Regions from separate parts of the Endozoicomonas sp. Mp262 genome, predicted to be linked through region 3. Evidence: predicted binding sites of a transcription regulator. Region 3 holds the regulator's gene; each other region holds the start of a gene.
The links. Region 3 encodes sigma-54, which starts transcription at its own class of promoters, with help from an activator protein. Its sites were predicted from a motif close to TGGCACNNNNNTTGCTNT; they were not measured.

Region 1 (4,718 bases), 1.8 Mb from region 3:
TGCTGATATCGTCAGTAATAAAGATGCGGGCAGTGAGGGTCTGAATGAGGATGAGGGTATTGTTGAAGTCAAGGCCCTGGCAAAAGAGCTGGAAGCTAAAATGGATCTTGAGGGTAAGGGGCGTTATGGCGAGATGTTAAGAGGGGGATTGGCCCAAAAGGCCATTCAACTGGACTTATTACCTGAGGGACTCAGAATAGTATTGAGGGACAGTAATAACTCTGAAATGTTTGCCAGTGGCAGCGGTCAGTTGACCCCTCTGTATGAGGATCTGCTGCTGGAAATAGCGCCATTTATTGGTAATACCCGACGCTCCCTTATGATTAGCGGTCATACCGACTCAACGCCTTTTGGCAATAGTGATTATTCTAATTGGGAGCTATCCTCTGACCGGGCACAGGTTGCCAGGAAAACACTGGTTTACGGGGGGGTAGACAATGCGCAAATTTTATTTGTGGTGGGTATGGCCGATCGCATTCCGGCGGATGATGATCCTGATAGTAACGCTAATCGAAGGGTTGAATTACTGGTTCTTACCGATGAGCAGGAAGAAAAAATAGCCAATATGCTGGGAACGACTATTGCGGATAAGGGCAAAAGGAAGTCCGTTGATAAGCAGACGGTGGATCAGGCACTCAATAAAGCCAGGAGAAATCAGCTGCCTGAAGCCAATTTTCCCGAATAACTGATTAGGCTAAAGCGGACTGACCTTTCCGGCCTCCATAATCAAACCGTCAATAATTTTGCCAGACTCTGCATTTCTTACCTTGATTTGTTCATTCAGTTCCCCATCCTCAAGGGCGATCCCTGACATTTTGACGTGGAGTCCGGTGGAATGAAACTCAATGACCACCTTGTCGCCTTTGTTCACCAGTAGCTCTCTTTCTAAAAGGTCAGAGGTAATAACTTTACCTGCACTGACCCGGTAACGGAGTTTTTTCCCTATCACCTCTTTGACACTGGTCAGGTAGTTATCAGGAAGGTCGGCCAGATCCATTTCCACCAGACCCACATCCTTGCCATTGACTGTATGACTGCTGCTGATTGTTTTTCGACTCACCAGAACCGGGGAGTAGATTGCCACCCTTGTTTGAATAATAACGCTCCAGGGAGCGGGTTCCCTGCATATCACTTTTTGCCGGGTAACACCGAGCAGGGGTTTGCCATAGGCCATGGATACCACTTCGGGCTTTTTAGCGCAGGGTTTAAGGCGATTCAGCCCCGTAGAGAGCCGACTGTGCAGCTCATAACGTGTGGCGCCCAGCTGGTCAGCATAGTCACTGACTTTCTGCTCAAGGGCCATGTTGACAGCCTGGCGGATTTGTTCAGTGGTATCGATAGGATTATTGGCAGAGACTTTCGCCAAAGTCATCCATAGTAGGGCAGTAATAATAACCAGATGCCGGATCATCAGGGAAAAACCTTTCCTTTTTATTAAATTAAGGGGAATTTATTTTCCGATTCGCGTTTTAATTTCATTCCATGATCTTGGGTTTATTCACTAAATCTATTTTTTTATCTTATTAAATCATCCATTTATTAATTTATTTTTATTTCTGGCATGGTTCTGGCTTAAGTAAATGTGATCAGACAACCAGGCTAAAAAGAGCCAGCTGAATTAAGCCATTGACCTCATTGTATGACGTAAAGAAAAAAAACGCAGCTTTTTCAGGTGTAGGGCGCTAGACAGATCAGGGATAGAACATGATTAGTTTTGAAAAGGCCTTGGGAATTCATCCAGCAGCACTTCGGTTTAGAATAGACCGGGCAGAAGTACTGGCTGCAAACCTTGCTAACGTGGATACGCCAAACTTTCTGGCACGAGACATTTCATTTGAGCAGGTGCTCAATGATCAAATGAAGGGAGATGGCACAACCTCCGCCGGACACATATCCATCGGAGCGGCAGGGGGGATGTCAAATCCGTTATACAGGATACCCAGCCAGCCCAGTAGTGACGGCAACACGGTGGAACTCCACCTTGAGCAGGCAGAATTTACCCGTAACTCGTTGCAGTTTCAGAGCAGTTTTACCTTTCTTAATTCCAAACTGAAATCTTTGGAACTGGCTATCAATGGGAGGGTCTAGGCATGTCTCTGGTCAATCTTTATGAAATAGCGGGTTCTGCGCTGACAGCCCAAAGCGTACGACTCAATGCTGTGGCCAGTAACCTGGCCAATGCAGGCAGTGCAGGAACAACAGCGGAAGCAGCCTATAAACCGATCCAGCCTATTTTTGAGGCCGTGTATGACCAGACCCTCGATTTTGGCTCGGAAACAGATTTGGCTGCACGGGTGAAGGTTAAAGACTTACATCGGGAAGAGACCGGTGACGAACAAATGCGTTATCAGCCTACACACCCCATGTCGAACGAAGAGGGGTATGTTTTTTATCCCAATATCAATGTGGTTGAGCAGATGGCAGATATGTTGTCTGCTTCCAGAAGTTATCAGACCAATCTGGAAGTCATGGTGACTGCCAGGAAACTGCAGCAGCGGTTGTTGGCATTGGGACAGTGATAGCAATCAAAAACAGGGTATAGCGTGAACCAGGGAGAAAGGTTATGGCTATTCAGGGAATAAGTACACAGCAGGCTAATCAGCTTTCGGGGCAGACAAGCGGTGCATCTGTCACGGAAGACGCCCTTGATAAAAGCCAGTTTCTTAAGCTTTTATTGGCCCAGATAAAAAATCAGGACCCCCTGAACCCCCAGGATAATAGCGAATTCACCAGTCAGCTGGCTCAGATTACCAGTGTTGAAAACCTGGAGTCGCTTAATTCCCAGATTTCTGGCCTCACCAGCTCCTTACAGTTGACTCAGTCACTAAGTGCCCAGGCGCTGATCGGCAAAATGGTATTGGCTCCGGCCAATGTCATTCAACTGGATGACGGTGGCGGGTTAACAGGGGAGGTCCATATTCCTGAGGATACTGACCTGTTAACCCTCTATGTGCTGGATGAGCAAGGCAATGAGGTGGATAAAATCAGTATGGGCGATGTTGATCCGGGTGCTATGACATTTTCCAGTGTTGAGCTGCCTGCGGGTGTTTACTCCATTACTGCCGTAGCAAATGTTGATGGGGAAAATGTTAATGCACCGGTTAACCTGGCAGCAAAGGTTGAAAGTGTCACCATTCCGGGTAATGGACAGGACACATTATTGAGCCTGAAGGGAATAGGAAAGATTTCGCTGTCGTCAATTCAGACAATAAGTCAGTAAATAAAAAAACAGAGGGAACTGTTATGTCTTTTGGAATAGGGTTTAGTGGCCTGAATGCGGCCAAGGATGATCTGGATGTTATCAGTAACAACATCGCTAACTCCAACACTGTGGGTTATAAAAGCTCAAGGAGTGAATTTGCCGATTTGTTTGCCTATTCATTGGGCAATGACAGTGTAGGAACCGGTGTAAAGGTCTCAAGTGTCAGTCAGGATTTCACCCAGGGGAGTATTGATTCCACCGGGCGGGAGCTGGATATGGCCATTATCGGTAGCGGTTTTTTTGTGGTGAGCGATGATGATGGCGAGCAGTTTTTCACCCGGGCGGGCTATTTTGACCTTGATGCGGATAACAAAATTGTCAATAACGAAGGTTATCGCTTACAAGGTTACGCCGCTGATGCCAACGGTAATATCCTGGGCGGTAATCTTACCGACCTTGGCATCAACTTCAGTGAGATTACCGGTAAGGCGACAACTTATGTGGAAGGTGCCGCAAACCTGGATGCACGGAACCCGGTGATTGCTTCGGGGACTGCCTTTGACCCTCTGAATCAGAATAGTTACAACTCCTCCATGGCCTTTAATGTCTATGACAGTCAGGGTAATGCCCATTCTTTGAGCATGTACTTGGCAAAGGGGGGAGGGAATGCGTGGACGGGGTATTTTCAGATAGATGGAAATACCATTATGGACGGCGCTTCCCCTGCCGAGCTGACATTTAATTTCTCCCATGGTGGAGAATTAACCAGCATTACCGGCTCAACGCTGCCGGGTGCCACCATTGCTGCTGATAATGTCACCATTAATGGTTTTACCATTGAGAGTGATGATTATCTGGGAGGGGATGGAAGCGCAGGCAGTGGCCCTGTGGATGACCTGTCGCTTACCGTGGATTTCACTTCCTTTACCCAAATGGGAACCGATTTTTATGTCACCCGTTCAGCTCAGGATGGCTTTCCTCCCGGTAAGCTAACCAATATCCAGATCAGTGATGATGGCTTCCTGAGAACGCTTTATTCCAATGGTCGCAGCTTTGTCCAGGGCCAGGTGGTGCTGGCAGCCTTCGCCAATGAAAATGGCCTGGCTTCGGGCGGTGACAGTTTATGGCTTAACACTCAGCAATCAGGAGCCGCCCTGTTTGGTGTCCCTGGTAGCGGCACCATGGGAGAAATGAAAACAGCCTCTCTGGAAGCCTCCAATGTTGACCTATCCCAGGAATTGGTCAAGTTGATCGAGGCCCAGCGAAATTATCAGGCCAATGCCAAAAGTATTGAAACGGCCAGCAGTCTTTCCCAAACCCTGATGAACATTATCTGATTATGGATAAGGTTATTTATACCGGTATGAGTGGTGCCCAGCATGCACTCAATGCCCAGAAAATACATGCCAACAACCTGGCCAATATTAAAACCGAAGGGTTCAGAAAGGATTACTCCCATGCTGTAGCCAATGTCTTACCCGGAGCGGGGCATCCCAGCCGGATTATGGTGGAGACT
Region 2 (4,718 bases), 1.9 Mb from region 3:
GGTAACGGGCATACCCCGGGTGCGACTACTGCTTTGCTCCAGTAGTGTTTCCGCAGAAGAATTCAGGTACTGGAAACATAGCGTTTTATCCAGAGCAATGATGGCGGTACTCATGCTCTCCAGTAAATAGGACTCAATCACAGGTGATTATCCTGTAGGGGCAATAAAGGGTTTGATTTTTAACAGCGAGCAAAAACTATACCAGCGATATTAACGTGAAAAGCATGGAAATGCACCAGGCTGGTGCGTTTTAGGCAGGGACGGTTCAAATGAACGTGTACTTGAGCATTGGGTTAAGGAGTCCAGGAGCGAGGCTGATGCCTGGTGGCTCCAGGCCGCTCAGGTTTGGGGCACCGGAATGGGTTTAGGACGCTCTTTGGCCGGTGGGTTATTGCGGATTGTGGGCCTGAACACATAAATAGTGCAGGCAGCACTCTTAAGGAGTTTGTCGGAGGCATTTAGAATTTTTGCTTCAATATAATGCTCACCTCTGGATAAGTTGGTTAGCTTGAATCGATTGCTGCTTTTTGACTCTTGTACCTTCACGCCATTAATAAATAAGGCCAGGCGGTGTCCAGGGTGGAGGCTCTCGGGATCATGTTCCACTTCTACAGTGATATTTCCATTTGCCCGGTGGGTTGAATGGTTTTCAGGGGCTGCAATGGTCAGTTGTTGATAACCCGGTTTTTTTTCGTCCGGTTTTGTTGCCGGGAGAGGCTCTGGCACAACAATTTTAGTGGGGGTGAATGGCTTTAACTCCACCACTTCACCTTTGTTGCGGCCTGTTTGGGTATCTGAAAAGGTGACGTTGCCCTCTTTATCGGTGCTTTTATAAATGATGGGCCGGGCATTTGATGAGAGTAATAACCCTGATAATAAAAGAATGAAGGGTATATGGAGCGCTTGTTTAGTCATCACGTCCTGTATGTTTTTATTATTGGTTTGAAAACAGGCTGGTTCCTGGGTGCCTGAGGGGGTCGGGAAATCCTGATATTGAATCAATGTTGTCATCCTGTACAGGGATTGTACAGGATGATGGCGGAGAAAATTCAGATTTTCGTGACACCCTCGGGACGCTGGGAACCGAGGGAAAAGGACAGGCAGGACTATACGCTGTAATACAGGTCAAACTCAACAGGATGGGTGGTTTGGCTGATAGCCAGGCATTCATCTTTCTTCAGTTCCAGATAACCATCAATCATGTCGTCAGTGAATACACCGCCCGCGGTGAGGAATTCACGATCCTGATCCAGTGCGGCCAGTGCCTCTTCAAAGCTTTCTGCAACAGTGGGGATTTCGGCAGCTTCTTCTGGCGGCAGGTCATAGAGGTCTTTGTCGGCCGCATCGCCGGGGTGAATTTTGTTTTTAATGCCGTCCAGACCTGCCATTAGCATTGCTGCAAATGCCAGATAAGGGTTGGCTGTTGGATCAGGGAAACGGACTTCAACCCGGCGGGCCTTGGGGCTGTTCACGTAAGGGATACGGATAGAGGCCGAACGGTTGCGGGCGGAGTAAGCCAGCATCACAGGGGCCTCAAAGCCGGGAATCAATCGCTTATAGGAGTTGGTAGAGGCATTGGCAAAGGCATTAATGGCCTTGGCATGCTTGATAACACCGCCAATGTAATAAAGTGCGGTTTCGCTGAGTCCGGCATAGCCATCACCGGCAAACAGGTTTTCACCATTCTTGCTGAGAGACATATGTACATGCATACCGCTGCCGTTGTCACCGACCAGGGGCTTGGGCATAAAGGTAGCGGTCTTGCCATAGGCATGAGCCACATTGTGTACGGCGTATTTCAGAATCTGTACTTCGTCGGCCTTTTTCACCAGGGTGTTAAACTTAACGCCGATCTCACACTGGCCGGCAGTTCCCACTTCGTGGTGATGCACTTCTACTTCAAGACCCTGGGCTTCCATGGCCTGACACATGGCGCCGCGCAGGTCATGGAGGGAGTCCACCGGAGGTACAGGGAAGTAACCGCCCTTCACCCGTGGACGGTGGCCAATATTGCCCCCTTCAAACTTGGAAGATGAAGACCAGGCGGCCTCTTCGGAGTTCACTTCATAGGAAGCGCCGGAGATATCGATTTTCCATTTGACATCATCAAAAACAAAGAATTCAGGCTCCGGTCCAAAAAAGGCGGTATCAGCAATGCCCGTGGATTTCAGATACTCTTCGGCACGCTTGGCAACCGAGCGGGGGTCGCGCTCATAACCCTGCATCGTAGCAGGTTCGATAATATCGCAGCGCAGGTTCAGGGTGGATTCATCGGTAAAGGGATCGATAACGGCGGTGCTGTCATCGGGCATCAGAATCATGTCAGAATCATTGATACCCTTCCAGCCAGCAATGGAGGAACCGTCAAACATTTTGCCTATTTCGAAGAATTCGTTATCGACTTCACTTGTAGGGATGGATACATGCTGCTCCTTGCCCTTGGTGTCCGTGAATCGCATGTCAACCCATTTGACTTCATGTTCCTTGATCAGGTTGATGGTCTTAGACATTTATTATTCCTCCGGGGATAAAATCGCAGCAGGATTGGTACTCTGTTTCAATGGGAACGAGTTCGGCCCATTGAAACGGAGCGCTCGCCCCCTGGTGCAGGTATCATAAAGTTTTCTGATCTGTATTGAGCAAACACCGTGCCAAATTATGGCTGTTTTTTTCTAGAGCAAAACCCTGTTTGGGCAAGGCTGTGCATGTTGCTAGTGCGATCCGGTCTGGTAGAGCACTATCATGGTGCTAGGGGCTGTTGAGGTTTTATCATGTGCTTAGCCAATATAAAGTCCTGGAAAAGTGATAAAATCCGGCGGTGTCCAGTTTAACGCCTTTCTGTATAATTTGCTGTTATCTTTTCTTTCTGAAACATTCCTGAGTGCACAGTTAGTGGCATTATTGTTGTCGCTAACGGATTGCAGGGCAAGCCAGATCCATGAAGTTTATTGTCAAGCTCTTTCCGGAAATCACCATTAAAAGTGCTCCGGTACGCAAACGTTTTATCAAGCAGTTACGGAAAAATATCCGTAAGGTGCTTAAGTCTGCGGATGAAAATATTGAAGTAACCGGTGTTTGGGATTACATCGAGGTCACTACCAGCAGTGATGATTCAGTGCTGGTGGCCAGGGTAGGGGACTTGCTCAGCTATATTCCGGGTATCTGCTACTGGCTCCAGGTGGCGGATTACCCGTTAACGGATATGGATGACATGCTGGCCAAGGCGGTTGAGGCCCATAAGGAGGAACTGGCAGGAAAAACCTTCTGTGTTCGTTGTCAGCGTTCTGGCAAGCATGAGTTTCGCTCTGTTGATGTTGAGCGTTATGTGGGTGGAGGCCTGAACCAGCAAACAGAAGCGGCGGGTGTCAGTCTTTCTGATCCACAGGTAACCGTTCGCCTTGAAATCAAACGGGATCGATACTTCCTGGTGCAGAAACGGGGGGAAGGGCTGGGAGGCTATCCTCTGGGAACGCAAGAACCCGTTCTGTCACTGATTTCTGGTGGTTTTGACTCCACAGTTTCCAGCTTCCTCACCATGAAAAGGGGAATCAGAACCCATTTCTGTTTCTTTAATCTGGGTGGGCATGCCCATGAGCTGGCGGTTAAAGAGGTGGCCTATTATCTCTGGAACCGTTTTGGCTCCTCCCACCATGTCCGGTTTATCACAGTGCCTTTTGAAGAGGTGGTGCGGGAAATTCTGGAGAAGGTGGATAACTCCCAGATGGGCGTTATCCTGAAGCGAATGATGCTTCGCGCCGCCACTAAAGTAGCGGAAGAAATGGATCTGTCTGCATTGGTGACGGGTGAGGCGGTGGCCCAGGTCTCAAGCCAGACCCTAACCAATCTTGCCGTGATTGATTCTGCCACCGATGCTCTGGTGCTCAGACCCCTGATTACCATGGATAAGCAGGATATCATTGATACTGCCGCGAGAATTGGCACTGAAGAGTTTGCCAGGAATATTCCGGAGTACTGTGCTGTTATCTCCAAGAATCCTACCACCTGTGCCCGCAAGGAACGCATTGTCAGGGAAGAGGCCAACTTTGACTTCACGGTTCTGGATGAGGCAGTAAAAACCCGTCGTGTGGTTTCCGTCAATGATATTATTGCGGATGACCTTACCCGTGAAGAAGTTGAGGTGGTTGACACACTTCAGCATGATCATGTCATTGTGGATATTCGCCATCCTGATGAAGAGGAAATCAAGCCTTTCCAGGTTCCTGGTCGGGAAGTTATGCATATTCCTTTCTACCAGCTGCGAACCCGGTTCCCTGAGTTAGACAAGCAGAAGCATTACTTGCTCTATTGTGAAAAAGGGGTGATGAGCCAGCTCCATGCCATGCATCTGCGGGATGAAGGCCATGAGAATGTGGGGGTTTACCAGCCTGAAGGAAAATAAGCGACAGCGTGTAAAAAAGACCTCCGGCTTTGCCGGAGGTCTTTTTATTTAGGCTTGCTCTGTTTGGGGCATTTTAAACAGTGTTCTGCCTTCTTCTTTGGCTATCTTATATTGTTCCAGAACCCTGTTTAGTTGGCCGTAGATGCTATTGTCATTCACTGCAACCAATTGGTCGCCGTACAGCTTGAAAAATGGTGATATCTCGTCTTTTTTAAGATTTTTTATTTCCCCCAGTGCTTTGTGGTTGCCGGAGGCCTCTGTTTTTCTTTCTTTTTCAGGGGCTTCTGTAGGGGTAGCTATAGAGCTGAGTGTATGTAAT
Region 3 (4,718 bases):
CAGGAAAATGGTAAGGGAAAGCTGAAAGCCTGGGGGAACACCATCAACTATGATGCAGCCGGGGATCGCATTGAGCTACTCCAACAGGGAGAGCTCACCCAGGAGGGCGATGTATTCAAAGGTGAAAAAATCGAATACAACCTGAAGCTGCAAACCGTTAATGCCTCTGGCCAACCTGCCGGAAATGGCGAAAAAGGCCGGGTCATCATGGTCATCCAACCCAGACCGGAGCCAAAGGCTGCAACCCCCCCTGCCAACTAGAGCAAAGGTTTTAAAATACATCTGAATGGCAACATTAACCGCAACACAGCTTAGTAAAAGCTATAAAAAACGACAGGTGGTCCGGGATGTCTCCCTGCAAGTCAATAGTGGTGAAATTGTTGGCCTGCTAGGCCCCAATGGCGCCGGTAAAACCACCTGTTTTTATATGATAGTGGGTCTCGTTAAAGCGGATGGGGGAGCTGTCAGAATAGATCAAAGGGATCTTACCTTCGAGCCGATGCATGGCAGGGCAAGGGCGGGTATAGGTTACCTGCCACAAGAGGCCTCTATCTTCCGCCGACTTTCTGTAAAGGATAACATTCTGGCCATATTGGAAACCCGTAAGGACTTATCAAAACGGCAGCGTCTTGAAAAAACAGAGTCCCTGTTGGAAGAATTCCATATCACCCATATCCGGGACAGTACAGGAATGAGCCTTTCCGGTGGTGAACGGCGACGCGCCGAAATTGCCAGGGCCCTGGCTACAGATCCCGCTTTCATTTTGCTGGACGAGCCTTTTGCCGGTGTAGACCCCATATCCGTAGGTGACATTAAAGCGATTATACGACACCTTCAACAACGCGGAATTGGCGTCCTGATTACTGACCACAACGTCAGGGAAACCCTGGATATTTGTGAGAATGCCTACATTGTCAGTGAGGGACATATCATTGCTGAAGGCGACAGTCAGAAGGTATTAGCGAACCAGAAAGTCCGTGATGTCTATCTTGGGCATCAATTCAGTCTTTAACTTTTATCCCGGCGGGTTGAAATACCCTACCACTTCGACCCGCCACCCACCGGACGCATCTTTCGCCATCTCGGGTTTCAAGATACAGAAAACCTGAATTCCTATAAAAATCAGTTGCTTTTGCCTGTGGCAACGATAGGATTATAGTCGCCACTATACGGAGATGACGTACAAATATAACAGGTCAAAATTTTTATAAAGAAGTACAGGTAAACGGTTGCCCTATGAAGCCATCCTTACAGCTCACAATGGGCCAGCAGCTGACCATGACTCCTCAGCTACAGCAGGCCATTCGCCTACTGCAGTTATCTACTCTGGATCTGCAGCAGGAGATTCAGGAAATACTGGAGTCAAACCCTATGCTGGAGGCCGAGGAAGACAACTCTGCAAACACCGCCAGCGAAGAGCAATATCAGGGAGAGCAGCCACCTGACTTCAGTGACAGCCCCCGGCAGGAAACAACAAAAGAAGAAACCGAGTGGAATAATGAAATTCCATCAGAGCTTCCTTTGGATTCCAAGTGGGATGATATCTATCCCAGTGCGCCTGCTACGCCCGTTTCTGATGAAGACCTGGACCCCTTCGCCAAAAATCGCACCGTGGACACCCTGCAGGACTACCTGGAGTGGCAGCTGAATATGGCCCCCATGAGCGACCTGGATCGTTTAATTGGCCTGACTATCATTGAATCTGTTAACGCTAATGGCTACCTGACAACCCCTATCGAAGATATTTTTAAGACGCTTCACCAACAGTTTGAGGAGCTTGAACTGGATGAGGTGATGGTTCTACAGCATCGTATCCAGCAGTTTGACCCCGTTGGCTGTGCCAGCCATGACCTCAGGGAATGCTTGACCGTTCAGCTTAATCAGCTGGCAGATTCCACAGACTATATGGATATTGCCGCCCAATTGATTGACAAACACCTTCCTGCCCTGGGTAATCATGATTACGCCGGTATCATGAAAAAAATGAAGCTAAAGGAAGAGCCTCTGCGTGAAGCACTAAGCCTGATTCAAAGTCTTAACCCCCACCCCGGTTCAGAGATTGAGCAACCTGCCTCTGAATACATCATCCCTGACATTATGGTCAGAAAGTTCAAGAACAGTTGGCAGGTTGAGCTGAATGCCGAAGCGCTTCCACGCCTGCGAATTAACAACAACTATGCCTCTATGGTTCAGAGAGCCAATAGTTCACGGGATAATGTTTTCATGAAAAACCACTTGCAGGAGGCAAAATGGTTTTTAAAAAACCTGCAAAGCCGCAACGACACCCTGCTTAAGGTTGCCCGAAAAATAGTTGAGTACCAATACGACTTCTTCAACCAGGGTGAAGAAGCCATGAAGCCATTGGTACTGGCAGATATTGCTGATGCCGTCGGCATGCACGAATCCACCATCTCCCGGGTTACCACTCAAAAGTATATGCATACCCCCCGGGGGGTTTATGAGCTAAAGTTCTTTTTTTCCAGTCATGTCAGTACGGCCGGGGGTGGCGAATGCTCCTCAACAGCGATACGGGCATTGATTAAGAAGATAGTGGCCGAGGAAAATTCACGGAAGCCCCTGAGTGACAACAAAATTGCCCTATTACTGGGAGAACAGGGAATCAAGGTGGCCAGGCGTACCATCGCCAAATACCGGGAATCATTGCATATTCCGCCATCCAATGAACGGAAGCGACTCGTTTAATATTATTATTTTTTTGTCCTGAAGCATCGCAAGGTGCGTCTTGGATGATAGAATCAACCTATACCAACCCGAAAGATCCCGGGGGTTGGTAGAAGTCAAGACACGGGATCAGGAGAGCGCTACATGCAAGTCAACATCAGTGGACATCATGTCGAGGTAACAGAAGCTCTGCACGACTACGTAACCAAAAAGCTTGAGCGCCTGGATGCACACTTCGATAGTATCACCAATGTGCAAGTGACACTGAGTGTAGAAAAACTCACCCACAAGGCTGAAGCCAGTCTTCACACAAGAGGTGCAGATATCAATGCTGCCGCTGACTCAGAGGACATGTACGCCGCCATTGATTTGCTGTCGGATAAGCTCGACCGCCAGCTGGTCAAACACAAAGAGAAAAACCTGAATCGCACACAAGGCGTCTCTGGTAAGTTCTGAGCCAATATTTATTATTGTATGATCATTGAAAACATACTGACTCCCGAGCGCACCCTCTGTGGTGTGCACGGGGTTAGCAAAAAGAAAGTTCTTGAAGCCGTTGCTACCCTGATCAGTGACGAAGTTCCTGCCATCAATGCCAAAGATCTTTTTGGCTGCCTTGTGTCCCGTGAGCGCCTCGGCACCACGGGTCTTGGCAATGGCATAGCTATTCCGCACTGCCGTCACAAGTCATGCACCCAGCCCACTGGCTTGCTTTTTCAGCTGGCGGAACCCGTTGACTTCGAAGCAGTGGACCAGAAACCCGTGGATCTGGTCTTTGCCCTGATTGTACCTGTGGAAGACACCCAGGAACACCTGGAAATCCTTAAGGCCCTGGCCAGCCGGTTTCAATCCAGCACACTGCTCAATAAATTACGTGAAGCCCACTCATCGGACGAGCTCTATGACTACTTTACCACTCCCGTAGAGATTTCCTGACATCTCTTGATGGCCCCAGTGATTTAAAACCATAACCTGACCGCCTCCAAAGACAGGTTTGCCCAACTTCCCGGGACAATAGGGAATAGTTAACGGGAAGCAGCATCCCACTCCATTTCCCGCTAATTATTCCCTATTGTCCATTGAGTGATGGGTATAATTCATAAAGTCATAAATTTTGTTTAAAATCTGTATGAATAACCCTCCATACTTTTCTATGCTGAAAGCTTAGAGTGCTTTTGTAGTAGGAGGCCGACAGGAAATCACGTGTTATGAAGCTATTTATTATCAGTGGACGATCCGGATCAGGAAAAAGTTCAGCCCTGCATGCACTTGAAGACGGGGGATTCTACTGTGTAGACAATATTCCCGTCAGCATTCTGGACCGGCTTCACACCACCCTGAAAGAGACCCATAGCACACCTCCGGCCATGGCTGTGAGCATTGATGTCCGAAATGTACCCGGTGCCATGGATAACTTTCCGGATGTTCTTGCCAAACTTAAAGCACAGGGCATTGATTGCAAGGTTATCTTTCTTGACGCTGATAACAACACATTAATGCAACGCTACAGTGCTACACGGCGCAAACACCCCCTGACCAACGAACAATGCTCCCTCTCTGAAGCCATTGAGCAGGAAAAGAAACTGCTTGGTCCCGTTCAATCCCTTGCCACTATCAAAATAGACACCTCGCCACTTTCTGTTCATCAAATCAGGGAGCGGGTCAGGAAAGCGTGCATCGAAGAATCAGCAGATGCTTCCCGTATCACCCTGCTATTTGAATCATTCGGCTTTAAACATGGCATCCCCATGGATGCTGACTTTGTTTTTGATGTGCGCTGTCTACCCAATCCCTACTGGGTGGAATCCTTAAGAGGCCTCACAGGCCTGGAACAACCCGTTCAGGACTTCTTATCAACTGAGCCCGATGTACAAAGCATGCTGGATGATATATCAGCCTTTATCGAAAAATGGCTACCCAAATTTGAATCGGGACAGAGAACTTATATGACTGTTGCCATTGGCTGCACTGGAGGGCAACATCGCTCCGTCTTCCTGACCGAGAGGCTAGGCAGGCTCTTCAATCATTCACATAGT

Region 1: the regulator sigma-54 is predicted to act here: its motif matches at 1,558-1,575, upstream of flgB (flagellar basal body rod protein FlgB).
Region 2: the regulator sigma-54 is predicted to act here: its motif matches at 2,637-2,654, upstream of glnA (glutamate--ammonia ligase).

What each region holds. Positions count from the first base shown of each region.
Region 1 covers NZ_CP092489.1:454,109-458,826, reverse strand. The annotation lists gene MJ595_RS01930 (OmpA family protein) at 1-685, shown strand, start outside; gene flgA (flagellar basal body P-ring formation chaperone FlgA) at 695-1,411, opposite strand; gene flgB (flagellar basal body rod protein FlgB) at 1,705-2,088, shown strand; gene flgC (flagellar basal body rod protein FlgC) at 2,091-2,519, shown strand; gene MJ595_RS01910 (hypothetical protein) at 2,564-3,220, shown strand; gene flgE (flagellar hook protein FlgE) at 3,244-4,539, shown strand; gene flgF (flagellar basal body rod protein FlgF) at 4,542-4,718, shown strand, end outside.
Region 2 covers NZ_CP092489.1:363,333-368,050, reverse strand. The annotation lists gene glnL (nitrogen regulation protein NR(II)) at 1-138, opposite strand, end outside; gene MJ595_RS01500 (DUF4124 domain-containing protein) at 340-918, opposite strand; gene glnA (glutamate--ammonia ligase) at 1,107-2,510, opposite strand; gene thiI (tRNA 4-thiouridine(8) synthase ThiI) at 2,939-4,399, shown strand; gene MJ595_RS01485 (hypothetical protein) at 4,448-4,718, opposite strand, start outside.
Region 3 covers NZ_CP092489.1:2,257,662-2,262,379, reverse strand. The annotation lists gene lptA (lipopolysaccharide transport periplasmic protein LptA) at 1-261, shown strand, start outside; gene lptB (LPS export ABC transporter ATP-binding protein) at 287-1,012, shown strand; gene MJ595_RS09990 (RNA polymerase factor sigma-54) at 1,237-2,703, shown strand; gene raiA (ribosome-associated translation inhibitor RaiA) at 2,827-3,138, shown strand; gene ptsN (PTS IIA-like nitrogen regulatory protein PtsN) at 3,157-3,618, shown strand; gene rapZ (RNase adapter RapZ) at 3,891-4,718, shown strand, end outside.